Regions from separate parts of the Halomonas sp. DP3Y7-2 genome, predicted to be linked through region 3. Evidence: predicted binding sites of a transcription regulator. Region 3 holds the regulator's gene; each other region holds the start of a gene.

Region 1 (4,214 bases), on a different contig from region 3:
CGCTGGCTGTCCCAGCGGCTCGATCAGGTCGCGCTGGTGCCGCTCCACGGACGGCTGCCGCTGGATGCTCAGCGGGCTGCCCTAAAACCACGGGCGGACGGCCTGCGCCGGGTGGTGCTTGCCACCGCGATTGCCGAGTCCAGCGTCACCGTGGACGGCGTGCGCACGGTGATCGATGCCGGGCAGCAGCGGGTGCCGGTGTTTGTGCCTCGCACGGGGCTGACTCGGCTGGAGACCCGGCGTGTCAATCGGGCCAGCGCCGACCAGAGGCGAGGACGAGCGGGACGCCAGGGGCCAGGGCGTTGTTATCGCCTGTGGGCGGAAGAACAACCGTTACCACCCCACGGTGAGCCGGAGATCCTCCAGGCCGATCTATCCTCGTTGGCCTTCGAACTCGCCCGTTGGGGAGTGAAGGACGCGACCCAGCTTGCCTGGGTCACGCCGCCGGGGCGCGCCTCGCTGAAGGCCGGTCGCCAGCTGCTGCGACAGCTCGAGCTCAGTGATGAGCGGGATGGGCTGACGCCGCTGGGTCGTGCCGCTGGCCGTTGGCCCACATCGCCCCGTCTGGCGGGGATGCTGGAGTGGGCGAGCCAGCGTGACGAGGCCTCGCTGGCCCTTGCCTGCGCGCTAGCCGCCTGGCTTGAAGGGCGTCAGGGTAACGGCCGTCAGCTGGACCTCGAAGCGGTATTCACCGAGTTACTCAATGACTCACGCCCAGACCCCCACTGGCAGCGAGAAGCCAAGCGGCTGTGTGCTCGCGCGGGTGTCTCGCTGTCTGCAGCGAAACGAGCGGGTGACGGCGCGCTGGCTCGCATGCTGTTGCACGCGTTTCCCGATCGGGTGGCTCAGCAGGTAGCGGCGGGGCGGTTTCGACTGCGCTCTGGCGGGCTGGTGACGTTGCCCCAGGATCAGCCCCTGGCCCATGCCCCCTGGCTAATCGCGGTGGAGCTTGACGGTCGCGCCCGGGAGAGCAGGCTTTATCGGGCAGTGCGCACCGATGAGTCGGCCCTGGTGGCCCAGTGGCCGATACTGTCCGAGTGGCGTGAACGGGTCGAATGGAACGCCGACGCGGGGCGCCTCGAGGCAGAACAGGTACGGGGTATCGACGCGCTGGTGCTGGCGCGCCGTCCGTTGCAGGGCCCCCCAGGCCCCGCTGCCTGTCGTCAGGCATTGCTGCAAGCCATCCACGACGCCGAACGCCTGCCGCTCAATGACGCCGCTGAGGCGCTGCGGCGGCGGGTGGCGTTGCTGCGTCAAAGCCACGATGGTCAGTGGCCTGCGCTGGACGACGAAACCTTGAAAGCTGAGCTGGACGAGTGGTTTGGGCCCCATCTGGAAGGACTGACGCGGATGGAGCAGGTGCATGCGTTGCCGTGGGAGCAGCTCCTGCGCGAGCGCTTGCCCTGGCCGCTGGCCAGTCGTCTGGACGAATTGGCACCGACCAGGTTGACGCTGCCCAGTGGCGACAGCGCTTCCCTGCGCTACGAATGCGAGGGATGGGTAGGGCAAGCCGCTGAGGCGAACCCGTCTCAACCGTCTTCTCAACACCTTGCGCAACTGCCAGATGATGGGCCTGGCGAGGCGTATCGTGTGGTGCCGGTGCTCGCCGCAAAACTCCAGGCGCTGTTCGGCTGGCAACAGACGCCACGAATCGCCGAAGGACGGGTGCCGGTGCGTGTCGAGCTGCTGTCCCCGGCCCGTCGCCCCCTCGCCACGACCATGGATCTCGCGAGCTTCTGGCGCAATGTCTATCCCGAGGTGCGCAAGGAGAACCGCGGTCGATATGCCAAGCACCCCTGGCCTGAGGATCCGCTGACGGCTCAGGCGACCTCGCTGACCAAGGCACGCCTGGGCAAGACGTGACGGCACCACCTGGCGGCTGACGTCGGTGGGCAGGGCTAGAGGGCCCGATGGCCGCAGGAGCTGTCAATGGTGAGTGCTCAGGGCAATCCGCGTACCGTGGGCGATGACCTCCGCCAAGGGCGCCGGGGACGTCGTCTGACCGACCATTTCGTCGGTGACCTCTGCCCAGGTCAGGGTGGCGTGGGTGAACCCCAGTGGAGCGAGAGTGCGACTGATCCACGCGGTGCCGGTAAAACGCCAAGGGTCACCCGCGTCATCGACCAGCAGCGCCATCTGATCGTCGAGGTGAATCCTGACCAGATAAAAGCCCATATCGATGGAGTGGATCTCGATAGTGGGGGAACGGTCCGTCAGCGCCGTCAGGCCTGTCAGGGTCAGGGTGTCGGGAAGCGAGTGGACGGCGGATGTGGCGTCCGCGGGGAGATCGCTGGTGCGGTCCTCGGAGAATGGCATGATCGTCTCTCTCTCTCTGTGGGTGGCGTCGTGCGTAGGTGGCGTCGTGCGTGGCTGGCGTCTTGTGCGCGCCCGGCGTTGAGGTATCTCTCTTTTACTGTCGACCTGTTCCACTGTCGCCTGGTGATACTGTCCCGGCCTTGTCACGATGAAGGGCTCCGGGGCTGGGCTGGTGGATGGCCATGGGCCGGGTATAGGCTGTCAGCGACAGCCAATAATGGGATTCAAGTGATTTTTTGTATAGTATGTGTACAGGAAATGTACATGCCTGGTCGCATGGGCGCCACTCCGTCATCCACCCGGTAGCCACCAGATCGCCACCCGGCACGACCTTGATCACGGTCGCGAGAGAGCGCTGAGGCGTTGACAGTCGGGCGCCCTGTCGCCACCATCGCCGGCTTTGCCGAATCTGTCCTGCCTGGCGTGGCGAGAAGTGGCCTCGGTATCGACGTCTCGCGATCAAGCGCCATGTGATCACCAGCTCTGTCAGCATACGCCCAGTCACCACAAGCCCAGTCACCAAGAGTCATGCCCATGGGGAACACCCTGACGCCCAAGCAACTGCAATCACTGGTCGAGACCCTCGACCGCGAGGCTAGAGCCAGTGACCAGTGGGGCAACGTCGCCAGCTACATTCCTGAACTGGCGTGCATCGACCCCCAGCAGTTTGCCATCAGCATCTGTACCTGCGATGGGCGTGAATATCACGCAGGTGATGCCCACACCGGCTTCTCGATCCAGAGCGTCTCGAAGGTCTTCACCCTGGCCCTGGCGCTTGGGCGACTGGGGGCAGGCCTGTGGGAGCGGGTCGGACGGGAGCCCTCCGGGCGTGCCTTCAACTCCATCGTCCAGCTGGAGATGGAAGACGGCATCCCGCGTAACCCGTTCATCAATGCCGGTGCCATCGTCACCACCGACGCAGTGCTCGGGCGCAACGCGCCTCGAGACACCCTGGGAGAGATTCTGCGCTTTCTGCGCGAAGCCTCCGGCGACGATGACATCCATATCAATGAGCAGGTGGCCCGCTCGGAACACGCCACCGGGGACCGCAACTTCTCGCTGGCCTATTTTTTGCGCTCCTGCGGCAACCTCACCAACGACTGTGACCGGGTGCTCGGCACCTATTTCCACCACTGTGCGATCGAGATGTCCACCGCCCAGCTGGCGCGGGCGACCCGATTTCTGTGCGGCGGCTTCGAAGGTCAGCGGATGATTGGTATCGAGCGGGTCAGGGCCATCAACGCGCTGATGATGACCTGTGGTCACTACGACGGCTCCGGCGACTTCGCCTATCGCGTCGGGTTTCCGGGCAAGAGCGGCGTCGGCGGTGGCATCATGGCGGTCGTCCCGAACGTTGCGTCCATTGCGGTGTGGTCTCCCGGGCTCGACCGTTATGGCAATTCGCTCAAGGGCACGGCCGCACTGGAAGGCCTGTCGAAGGCGACCGGCTGGTCTGTGTTTGCCTGAAGGATGGCCCCATGGACCAAGATCCATCGTTACAAGGAGCCTGACATGGCCACATCGAATGCCTCTGCATGTCCCTGCGGAAGCGGCCTGGCACTCGCCGATGCTGTCAGCCACTGCACCAGGGAGGCACGGCGACCAGTCCCGAGGCGCTGATGCGCTCCCGTTATAGTGCCTTCTCGCTGGGGCTCGATGACTATCTGCGCCACAGCTGGCACCCGGACTGCTGCCCACAGGAGATGGGCACCTCAGACACCTGCTGGAAGCGTCTTGAGGTCCTGGACAGCGGTGAAGAGGGCGATGCGGGCTGGGTGCACTTTCGTGCCACCTTCGCAGACGGACCGCGTGCACGGCAGCGCTGGGGAGTGCTGGAAGAGCGCTCACGCTTCGTTCGTTACCAGCAGCGTTGGGTCTACCTGGATGGCGAGCCCAGT
Region 2 (4,214 bases), on a different contig from region 3:
GGTCGTCGCTGCGGCATATGGGTTGTCCTGTCATCTATCATCGTCTGGCGACGGCGAAACGCCTCGTCGTCTAGACGTCTTTCTATTGTCATGGAGTGTCCGTGTCTTTGAATGCTCGACGAGTGGCGCTGCTGGTCGCCGCCAATACTGCACTTGCCCCCTTTGCGATCGATGCGTATCTGCCCGCCATGCCGGCGCTTGCAGAGACGGTCGGGGCCAGCGTTCACCATACCGAGCTGTCACTCAGCGTTTTCATGGTGGGCTTTGCCGTAGGTCAGCTGACCTGTGGGCCCCTGTCGGATCGGATCGGGCGAAAGCCGGTATTGCTGGCAGGGCAGATCCTGTTTCTTATTGCCAGTCTGGTGATTGTCAGCGTCGATTCGCTGACCGAACTGCTGGTGTGGCGGTTCGTCCAGGCGCTGGGGGGAGGGGCGTGTGTGGTCAATTCCGCGGCGATCGTGCGGGATTGCTTCAGTGGCCGCGAAGCCGCCAAGGTGATGTCGACCATGGCCATGATTCTGATGCTGGCGCCACTGGTGGCGCCCATGGTCGGCAGTCTGCTGTTGTATGTGGCGGACTGGTGGCTGATCTTTGTCTTCCTGGCCGTCTATGCCGCCTTCCTGATGTGGCTGTTGGGTGCCTTTCTGCCAGAGACTCGCCCAGAGGACGCGCCGGTGGCATCGCCACGGCAGGTGCTGCGCAACTATCTCAGTGTGCTGGTCGATCGTCGGGCCATGGGCTACATCCTTGCTGTCGCGGCGTCCTTTGCGGGAATCTTCGCCTTTGTGACGTCGTCGCCCTTCCTGTACATGGAACACTATGGGCTGTCGCCGGCAGCCTACCCCTTTGTGTTTGGAGCGAATGTCGTGATCATGGCGCTGTCGAATCGCGTCAATATCCGGCTGCTGCGCAGGCGCACCCCACAGCAGAATCTACGGCTGGGCCTGGCGATTCAGCTGGTCGCGGCCTGCGGCTTGATGGCCTTGGTCGCCACCGGACTGGACTCGATCTACACGGTCGTGCCGCTGGTGATGACCTTTCTTGGGGTGGTCGGCCTTATTTCCCCCAACGCCATCTCCTCGCTGCTGGAGCGTTTCAGTCATATGAGTGCCACGGCCACGGCGCTGCTGGGCAGCATCCAGTTCAGCAGCGCCGCACTGTCCGGTGCCTTGGTCACGGCCTTTGAAATCGACTCGGCCTGGCCGATGGTCATCGCCATGGTCACGGTCGCCTTGATCGGGAATGTGGGGCTGCGTTTGCTGGCGGGACGGCCCCCCAAGCTCGATGAGGTGGTGTCGTGATCGATGCAGCATGGGGCTGCCTGCTGCAGTGGTGGGCGCTCAGTGAACTGACCTTTGGTACCTGGCTGTGGGTCGGCGGGGTGCTGGCACTCGGGTGCTTCGTACAGCGCACCACCGGGTTTGGCATGGCGGTGGTCGGGGCGCCACTGATACTGCTGAAGGCTCCCGCCATGGTGCCGGTGGTGCTGGTGGTCTACGGCTTTCTGGTGTCGTGCCTGGTGGTCAGGCGCTATCGTCGCGAAGTGGCGATGGGCGACATCTCCATGGCGCTGGTCGGCAAGGTGCCGGGCACCTTGCTGGGGGTGTGGTTGCTGTTGATCGCTCCCATGGCAACCCTTGAAGTCATGATCGCCGCCATCGTGCTGTTCGCCGTGCTGGTCACCCTGTTCAAGCTCCGCCTGCCGGTCAACCGCAGCTCGCTGTTCGGTGCGGGATTTCTCTCGGGAATCTTTGGCGCCGTCGCGGCGATCGGAGGTCCTCCCATCGTCCTTTTGATGCATGGCATGCCGATGGATCGGTTGAGGGGCAACTTGGCGGCCTTCTTCCTGATATCGTCGCTGATGACGCTGGCAAGCCTTGCCGCCGTGGGCAAGGTGCCGCTGTGGTTGCTGGCGGTCAGCCTGAGCTTTCTGCCGATGGTGTTGGTGGGCCATGGGCTGGGGGCCGCGCTGGCGCCAAGACTGCCGAGACGGCTGTTGCAAGGGGCATCCTTGACCCTATGCGCTGCGGCGGCGATTGGACTGCTGCTGAGCTGATCCCCTCTGATCGCGCCGGCGACAACGCCGCCCGCTGCCGCAAGGCGACGGGCGGCGTTTTTTTAGGGGAGGGCGGGGGAAGTGTGGCGACCGGTGTCTCGGGAGCCGAGACGGAATGTCAGCCGTTGGGACACGCCTGTCAGGTATTGCGTGGTAGGGCATATTGCGTTTCGAGGTGAGCTGTCATGAAGCTGTCATTTTTCTGCGGCATTGTGTGCATCGCGAAGGTTGACCATCTCATCATCAGGAGACTTCTCCATGAATCGCATCCTCAAGACCACCGCTATCGCTGCTGCCGTCATGGGCGTGGTGGGTGTCGCTCAGGCACGTGACCAGGTCCGCATCGTGGGCTCCAGCACTGTCTACCCGTTCGCCAGCTACGTGGCAGAAGAGTTCGGCGCGACTACCGACTTCCCGACGCCGGTCATCGAATCCACCGGTTCCGGTGGTGGTCTGAAGCTGTTCTGCTCCGGCGTGGGTGACGATACCCCGGATATCACCAACGCCTCGCGTCGCATGAAGACCTCCGAGTTCGAGACCTGTGAAGCCAACGGTGTGACCGACATCACCGAAGCCTTCATCGGCTATGACGGCATCGCCTTCGCCCAGTCCGCCCAGAATGACGCCATGGACGTGACTCGTGAGCAGATGTTCATGGCCCTGGCCGCCAAGGTGCCGGTTGACGGTGAGCTGGTCGACAACCCCTATACCAAGTGGAGCGAGATCGACCCGTCCCTGCCGGATCGCGAGATCGCCGTCTACGGTCCGCCCACCACCTCCGGTACTCGCGATGCCTTCGCTGAGCTGGTAATGGAAGCGGTCTCCGAGGAAATGGACGCTTACGGTGGTGAGGGCTACACCGACATCCGTGCTGATGGCGCCTTCATCGACGCCGGCGAGAACGACAACCTGATCGTTCAGCGCCTGGCCGAGAACACAGCGGCCTTCGGCATCTTCGGCTACTCCTTCCTGGAAGAGAACGCCGACACCCTGATCGGCTCCAACATCGACGGTGTCGCACCGACCCCCGATGCCATCGGCAGCGGTGAGTACCCGGTGTCGCGCTCGCTGTTCTTCTACATCAAGAACCAGCACGCCGATGACGTGCCGGCGATGTACGAATACGCCAACACCTTCATGAGCGAGCAGATGGTCGGTGACATCGGCTACCTCAAGGGTATTGGCTTGATTCCGGCCCCTGAGGCGGATCGTGCAGAGGCTCGCAGCGCCGTCGAGAGCCAGACTAGCCTCGAGCTGGCCGACCTGAAGTAAGGGACCCGGGTCCCGATCACGCCGGCCGGCATCCTCGACAGGGTGTCGGCCGGTACACGTTCCAGCGAGTATGCGCTCGTTTTGGCACATAACTCCGAGAGACACCCATGCAGACCAATCAACTCCTGGCGATGTTCAGCGGCTCGCTGCTTCTGCTCGGTCTGATCGCCTACTTCCTGGCCCGCGGCAAGGCGGCCAGGGTCCGAGCCTCAGGCACCTCCATGTACGCCCAGCCCGATCAGTACGGCTGGTTCACCGTCATGTCCACGGCGGGTCCGGCTCTGGCGGTAGGCGCTGTCGGTAGCTTTGTCATGCTGCTCGTGGGCGCCGAGATTCCGCCGCTGCTGTTGCTGGCAGGTAGTCTGGTCGTTGCCTGCGCCGGTCTGGTGATCGGTGTCGCCATGGTGCGTCCCGACTTTCACGCGCGTCAGGCGATCGAGCGGGTGATCCGCTTCTTTCTGGCCGGCGCCGCGCTGATCTCCATTTTCACGACCCTGGGGATCCTCTTGTCGATCGTCTTCGAGGCGATCCGTTTCTTCCAGATGCAGAGCTTCTGGGACTTCATTACCGGTACGACCTGGAATCCGGGCGCCAGCTTCCTGGCGGCGGCAGGTCGTGCAGAAGAAGGCGCCAGCGCCGCGCAGTTTGGTTCCGTGCCGCTGTTTGCCGGCACCTTCATGATTACCTTCATCGCAATGCTGGTGGCGATTCCCATCGGCCTGCTGGCTGCCATCTACATGGCTGAATATGCGCCGCCCAAGGTGCGTACCTTTGCCAAGCCGGTGCTGGAAGTCCTGGCCGGTATCCCCACGGTGGTGTACGGCTTCTTCGCTGCCATTACGGTGGCGCCGATCATCGTCGGGATTGCTGGCTTCTTCGGTGTAGA
Region 3 (4,214 bases):
GGCACGAGGACGCTGTGTCGATGCGGTCTACCCAGGTATGGGGGCGCACCACCACATTCAGCTGATCGGCCAGCTCCAGGGCCGAACGGGCCGCCAGCCGATCCGCCGCCAAGCCCTTGGCAAAGCCCGTGGATAACAAGGGTTTGGAGTAGTCATCGCCGCTATCGGCCGTGATCAGGGTGATCGGACGCCGGGCGTCCAGTGCGCGCACCTGGCGCACCAGGCCAATGCCTGCCATGCCAGTGCCGATGATGGTCAAGGGTGCTTGCATCACGTACTTCGACTCTGCCGACGACCGCCCTGCGGTCATTCAAGAAACCGGAGTGCCCAGCGGGGGCTCCAGCGAGTGACTCCTGTGCACCATGGTACACTATGCGCCCATCTACCGGAGCACGACGTCCGGTGCAGCAAGGACCTCAAGGCCCCATGTCACAGCATCCTCATGTCACCCCGTCCCGTTGCCATGTCGAGCCCGAGTGCCCGCGATCGACTCCCGAGTGGCGCGACATCCCCGCATCGTCGCATACCATCTCTGAGCGCTGGCTGGAGTGGCTGGCTTCCCGCGACTCACTGACGGAGAGACTGATGGCGGCCGCTGGCGAGGGACGCTTTCACGTGCGTCTGCTCGACCAGTACCTGGGACAGCCTTGGCCGGACGAGGCCGAGGCATTGGGACTGGCGGCCGGCCAGCAGGCCTGGTTGCGCGAGGTCGCGCTGTGCGTCGACGAGGACCCTTGGGTGGTGGCACGCTCAGCGGCACCATGGGTGAGCGATCAACAGGCGCCCTTTGCTGGCCTTGGCGAAAACTCGCTGGGCAGTTGGCTGTTTCAGCAGCCGGATCTTCGCCGCAGCCCGATCGAGATCAGCCGGATATCTCGTCCTATCCACGGATACCGCGGTATCTGGCAACGGCGCTCTCTGTTTTGCCACGGGGGCTGGGTGATGCTGGTGCAAGAGAGCTTTCTGCCCGCCATGGCCGAGGCGCTGTCTCTGGACCCGTCCCCAGGCTAGACAGCGACCGCGCTGTACTGGTCACGCCCGTCTCCCCGCGCTAGGCTTGGTCCGTCATGTCGACAAGCGCTGACCAGACCTGGCAGTAAATGGTCGCTCCCGGCGACACCCATGGATGAACTGTCTCGTCTTGTTTCGACGCTCAACGCCACACCAGCGGATGCGGACACGACAGAAGCGTGCCCGCCACGATGCCTGTGACAGCGACTTTCCACTAGCCCTCGAGAGACCACGATGGACCGCTCCCTGCTGCGTCCCCCCGGACGCCTCGCCCGAATTCCCGACTTCCTGGCGCTGATGCGTCTGGATCGCCCCATCGGCACCTGGCTGCTGATGTGGCCAACACTGTGGGCGCTGTGGGTAGCGGCGGACGGCATTCCCGCCCGCGACACGCTGCTGATCTTTGTCGCTGGCGTCTACCTGATGCGAGCAGCAGGCTGTGTCGTCAACGACTATGCGGACCGCCATTTCGACGGTCACGTCAAACGTACCAAACACCGCCCTCTGGCGACTGGGCGTATCAGCGAGCAGGAAGCCAAGGTCCTGTTCGTCGGTCTGCTGACAGCGGCCTTCGTGCTGGTCTGGCTGACCAACGGCTTTACCGTATGGCTGTCGCTGATCGGCGCCGTGCTGGCCGCCAGCTATCCCTTCATGAAGCGCTACACCCACTTTCCCCAGGTGGTGCTGGGGGCGGCCTTTTCCTGGGCGATTCCCATGGCATTCGGTGCCGTGCTGGGCGAGGTACCCACGGTCGGCTGGATCCTGTTCACCGCCAATGTACTGTGGACGGTGGCTTATGACACCGAATACGCCATGGTGGACCGTGACGATGATCTCAAGATCGGCATCAAGTCGACCGCAGTGCTGTTTGGTCGCTGGGACACTCGCATCATCGCGCTGCTGCAGCTGGCAACGCTGGGCCTGCTGGCCTGGGCGGGCGCTCTACTGAATATCGGCGGTTTCTATTGGCTGGGATGGCTGGCCATGGCGGCTACCTTTATCCACCAGCAGAAACTCATCAAGGAGCGTGATCGCGATCGCTGCTTCCAGGCCTTTCTCAACAATCACTGGTCGGGCCTGCTGCTGTTTGCCGGCCTGGCGCTGAGTCTCTATCCCGACCTGGGATGACCCTGTCGAGCTGACGAGGGCTCGACAGGTCGGCCAATGTCATCTAAATGTCACATTGACGTGGTGTCATCTGTCACCGTTGATAGGAAGACCCTGAACAAGAGGCCCGGGATGACAGCCAAGACCGTATTGATCGTCGACGACGAAGCGCCCATCCGCGAAATGATCGCGGTGGCTCTGGAAATGGCCGACTACCGGGTCCTCGAGGCCGACAATGCCCAGGCGGCTCACGCGATTATCGTGGACGATCAGCCAGACCTGCTGCTGCTGGACTGGATGATGCCCGGAACCAGTGGCATCGAGCTGGCACGCCGCCTCAAGCGGGAAGAAACCACCGCCGAGCTGCCGATCATCCTGCTCACCGCCAAGGGTGAGGAGGACAACAAGATTCAGGGGCTTGAAGCAGGTGCAGACGACTACATCACCAAGCCGTTCTCTCCCCGGGAACTGGTCGCCCGTCTAAAAGCGGTGCTGCGTCGTGCCACTCCCCGCGGCGTTGAAGACCCGGTGGAAGTCGACGGGCTCAAGCTCGATCCTGTCAGCCACCGCGTCAGCGTCGACGGCAAGTCGCTCGACATGGGGCCCACCGAATACCGCCTGCTGCAGTTTTTCATGACCCACCAGGAACGCGCCTACACCCGCGGCCAGTTGCTTGATCAGGTCTGGGGTGGCAACGTCTACGTCGAGGAACGCACCGTCGACGTGCACATTCGCCGCCTGCGAAAGGCCCTTGGCGAGCCACATCAGCAGCTGATCCAGACCGTGCGCGGCACCGGCTACCGTTTTTCGGCCAAGATGTGACGTCTTGCCTCCCTTCCACGCAGGCTTGATAGCGCCTGTACGGCTGGCGGCAGACAGGAGGACATAGGTGAACGGAGCCAGGAGCTGACGTGGGTCGACTGTGGAGACGAGAAGTCTGGCGCTTGACCCTGCTGGTCGGCATCGGCGCCCTGCTGGGCTGGCCCTTTTCCTTGACGAGTGTCGGCGTCGGAGCGGGCCTGACGCTTGGTCTCGCCTATCATCTGCGCAACCTGCACGCCATGCACGACTGGCTGACCCATCGTCCCCAGCAGGAACCTCCTACCGCCAGCGGTCTGTGGGGCGAGCTGTTTGATCGACTCTATCGCTACCAGAAGGGCCAGCGCATTACCCAACGACGCCTGCGCTCAACGCTTCAGCGTATCCAGGAGTCCTCTGAAGCGATGCGCGACAGTGTGGTCATGCTGGATCGCCATGGCGATCTCGAATGGTGGAACAGCTCTGCCGAGCGCATGCTAGGCCTGAAGCCGGCGCTGGACCGTGGTCAACATATCACCAACCTGCTGCGTGATCCGCGCTTCGTCGGCTATTTCAACGAGCGGGACTATCGTGAGCCGCTGAGCCTGCCATCGCCCATCGACGAGAACATGATCCTGCAGTTCCAGATCACCCTGTACGGTGACGATGAACGCCTGGTCATGGCGCGCGATATCACACGCCTGCATCGCCTGGAACAGATGCGCCGAGACTTTGTGGCCAACGTCTCCCATGAGCTGCGCACGCCACTGACGGTACTGACCGGCTATCTCGAGACCTACGGCGACATGGCCGACATGCTGCCCGAACGGCTCGGCAAGGGGGTGGCGCAGATGCAGAACCAGACCCGTCGGATGCAGAACCTGGTCAATGATCTGCTGCTGCTGTCGCGACTGGAAAACGATCAGGGCGGCGATGACCACACGCGGCTCGACCCCACCACTCTGTTGCAGACCGTCAAGCGAGATGCACAGGCGCTGTCTGGTGGGCGCCAGCAGATCGAGGTGTCCATCGACGATCCGCGTGGGCTCAAGGGCAGTGAGAAGGAAATTCACAGTGCCATTTCCAACCTGGCCTTCAATGCCGTGCGCTATGCCGGCGATGGCGCACGTATCCAGCTACGCTGGCGGGCCTACGGTGATGGCGCCTGTCTTGAGGTGGAGGACGACGGCGACGGCATCGACCCGATGCACCTTCCGCGCCTCACCGAGCGCTTCTATCGGGTAGACAAGGGACGCAGCACGGCAACCGGTGGCACCGGACTAGGCCTCGCCATCGTC

What was found. The regulator PhoB, encoded in region 3, activates phosphate uptake and scavenging genes when phosphate is short. The targets are predictions, from matches to a motif close to TGTCATANNNNTGTCANA.
Region 1: a site for PhoB is predicted at 2,447-2,464, ahead of KUV45_RS12055 (DUF6482 family protein). Genes of this name have one in related genera too.
Region 2: a site for PhoB is predicted at 2,238-2,255, ahead of KUV45_RS10275 (PstS family phosphate ABC transporter substrate-binding protein). Genes of this name have one in related genera too.

The regions. Positions count from the first base shown of each region.
Region 1 is NZ_JAHVKJ010000008.1:556,791-561,004, forward strand. It holds gene hrpB (ATP-dependent helicase HrpB) at 1-1,863, shown strand, start outside; gene KUV45_RS12055 (DUF6482 family protein) at 1,927-2,316, opposite strand; gene KUV45_RS12060 (glutaminase) at 2,851-3,783, shown strand; gene KUV45_RS12065 (YchJ family metal-binding protein) at 3,936-4,214, shown strand, end outside.
Region 2 is NZ_JAHVKJ010000008.1:102,546-106,759, forward strand. It holds gene KUV45_RS10265 (Bcr/CflA family multidrug efflux MFS transporter) at 102-1,301, shown strand; gene KUV45_RS10270 (sulfite exporter TauE/SafE family protein) at 1,298-2,056, shown strand; gene KUV45_RS10275 (PstS family phosphate ABC transporter substrate-binding protein) at 2,315-3,328, shown strand; gene pstC (phosphate ABC transporter permease subunit PstC) at 3,436-4,214, shown strand, end outside.
Region 3 is NZ_JAHVKJ010000001.1:361,871-366,084, forward strand. It holds gene KUV45_RS01540 (FAD-dependent oxidoreductase) at 1-271, opposite strand, end outside; gene KUV45_RS01545 (chorismate lyase) at 427-1,011, shown strand; gene ubiA (4-hydroxybenzoate octaprenyltransferase) at 1,246-2,139, shown strand; gene phoB (phosphate regulon transcriptional regulator PhoB) at 2,251-2,940, shown strand; gene phoR (phosphate regulon sensor histidine kinase PhoR) at 3,030-4,214, shown strand, end outside.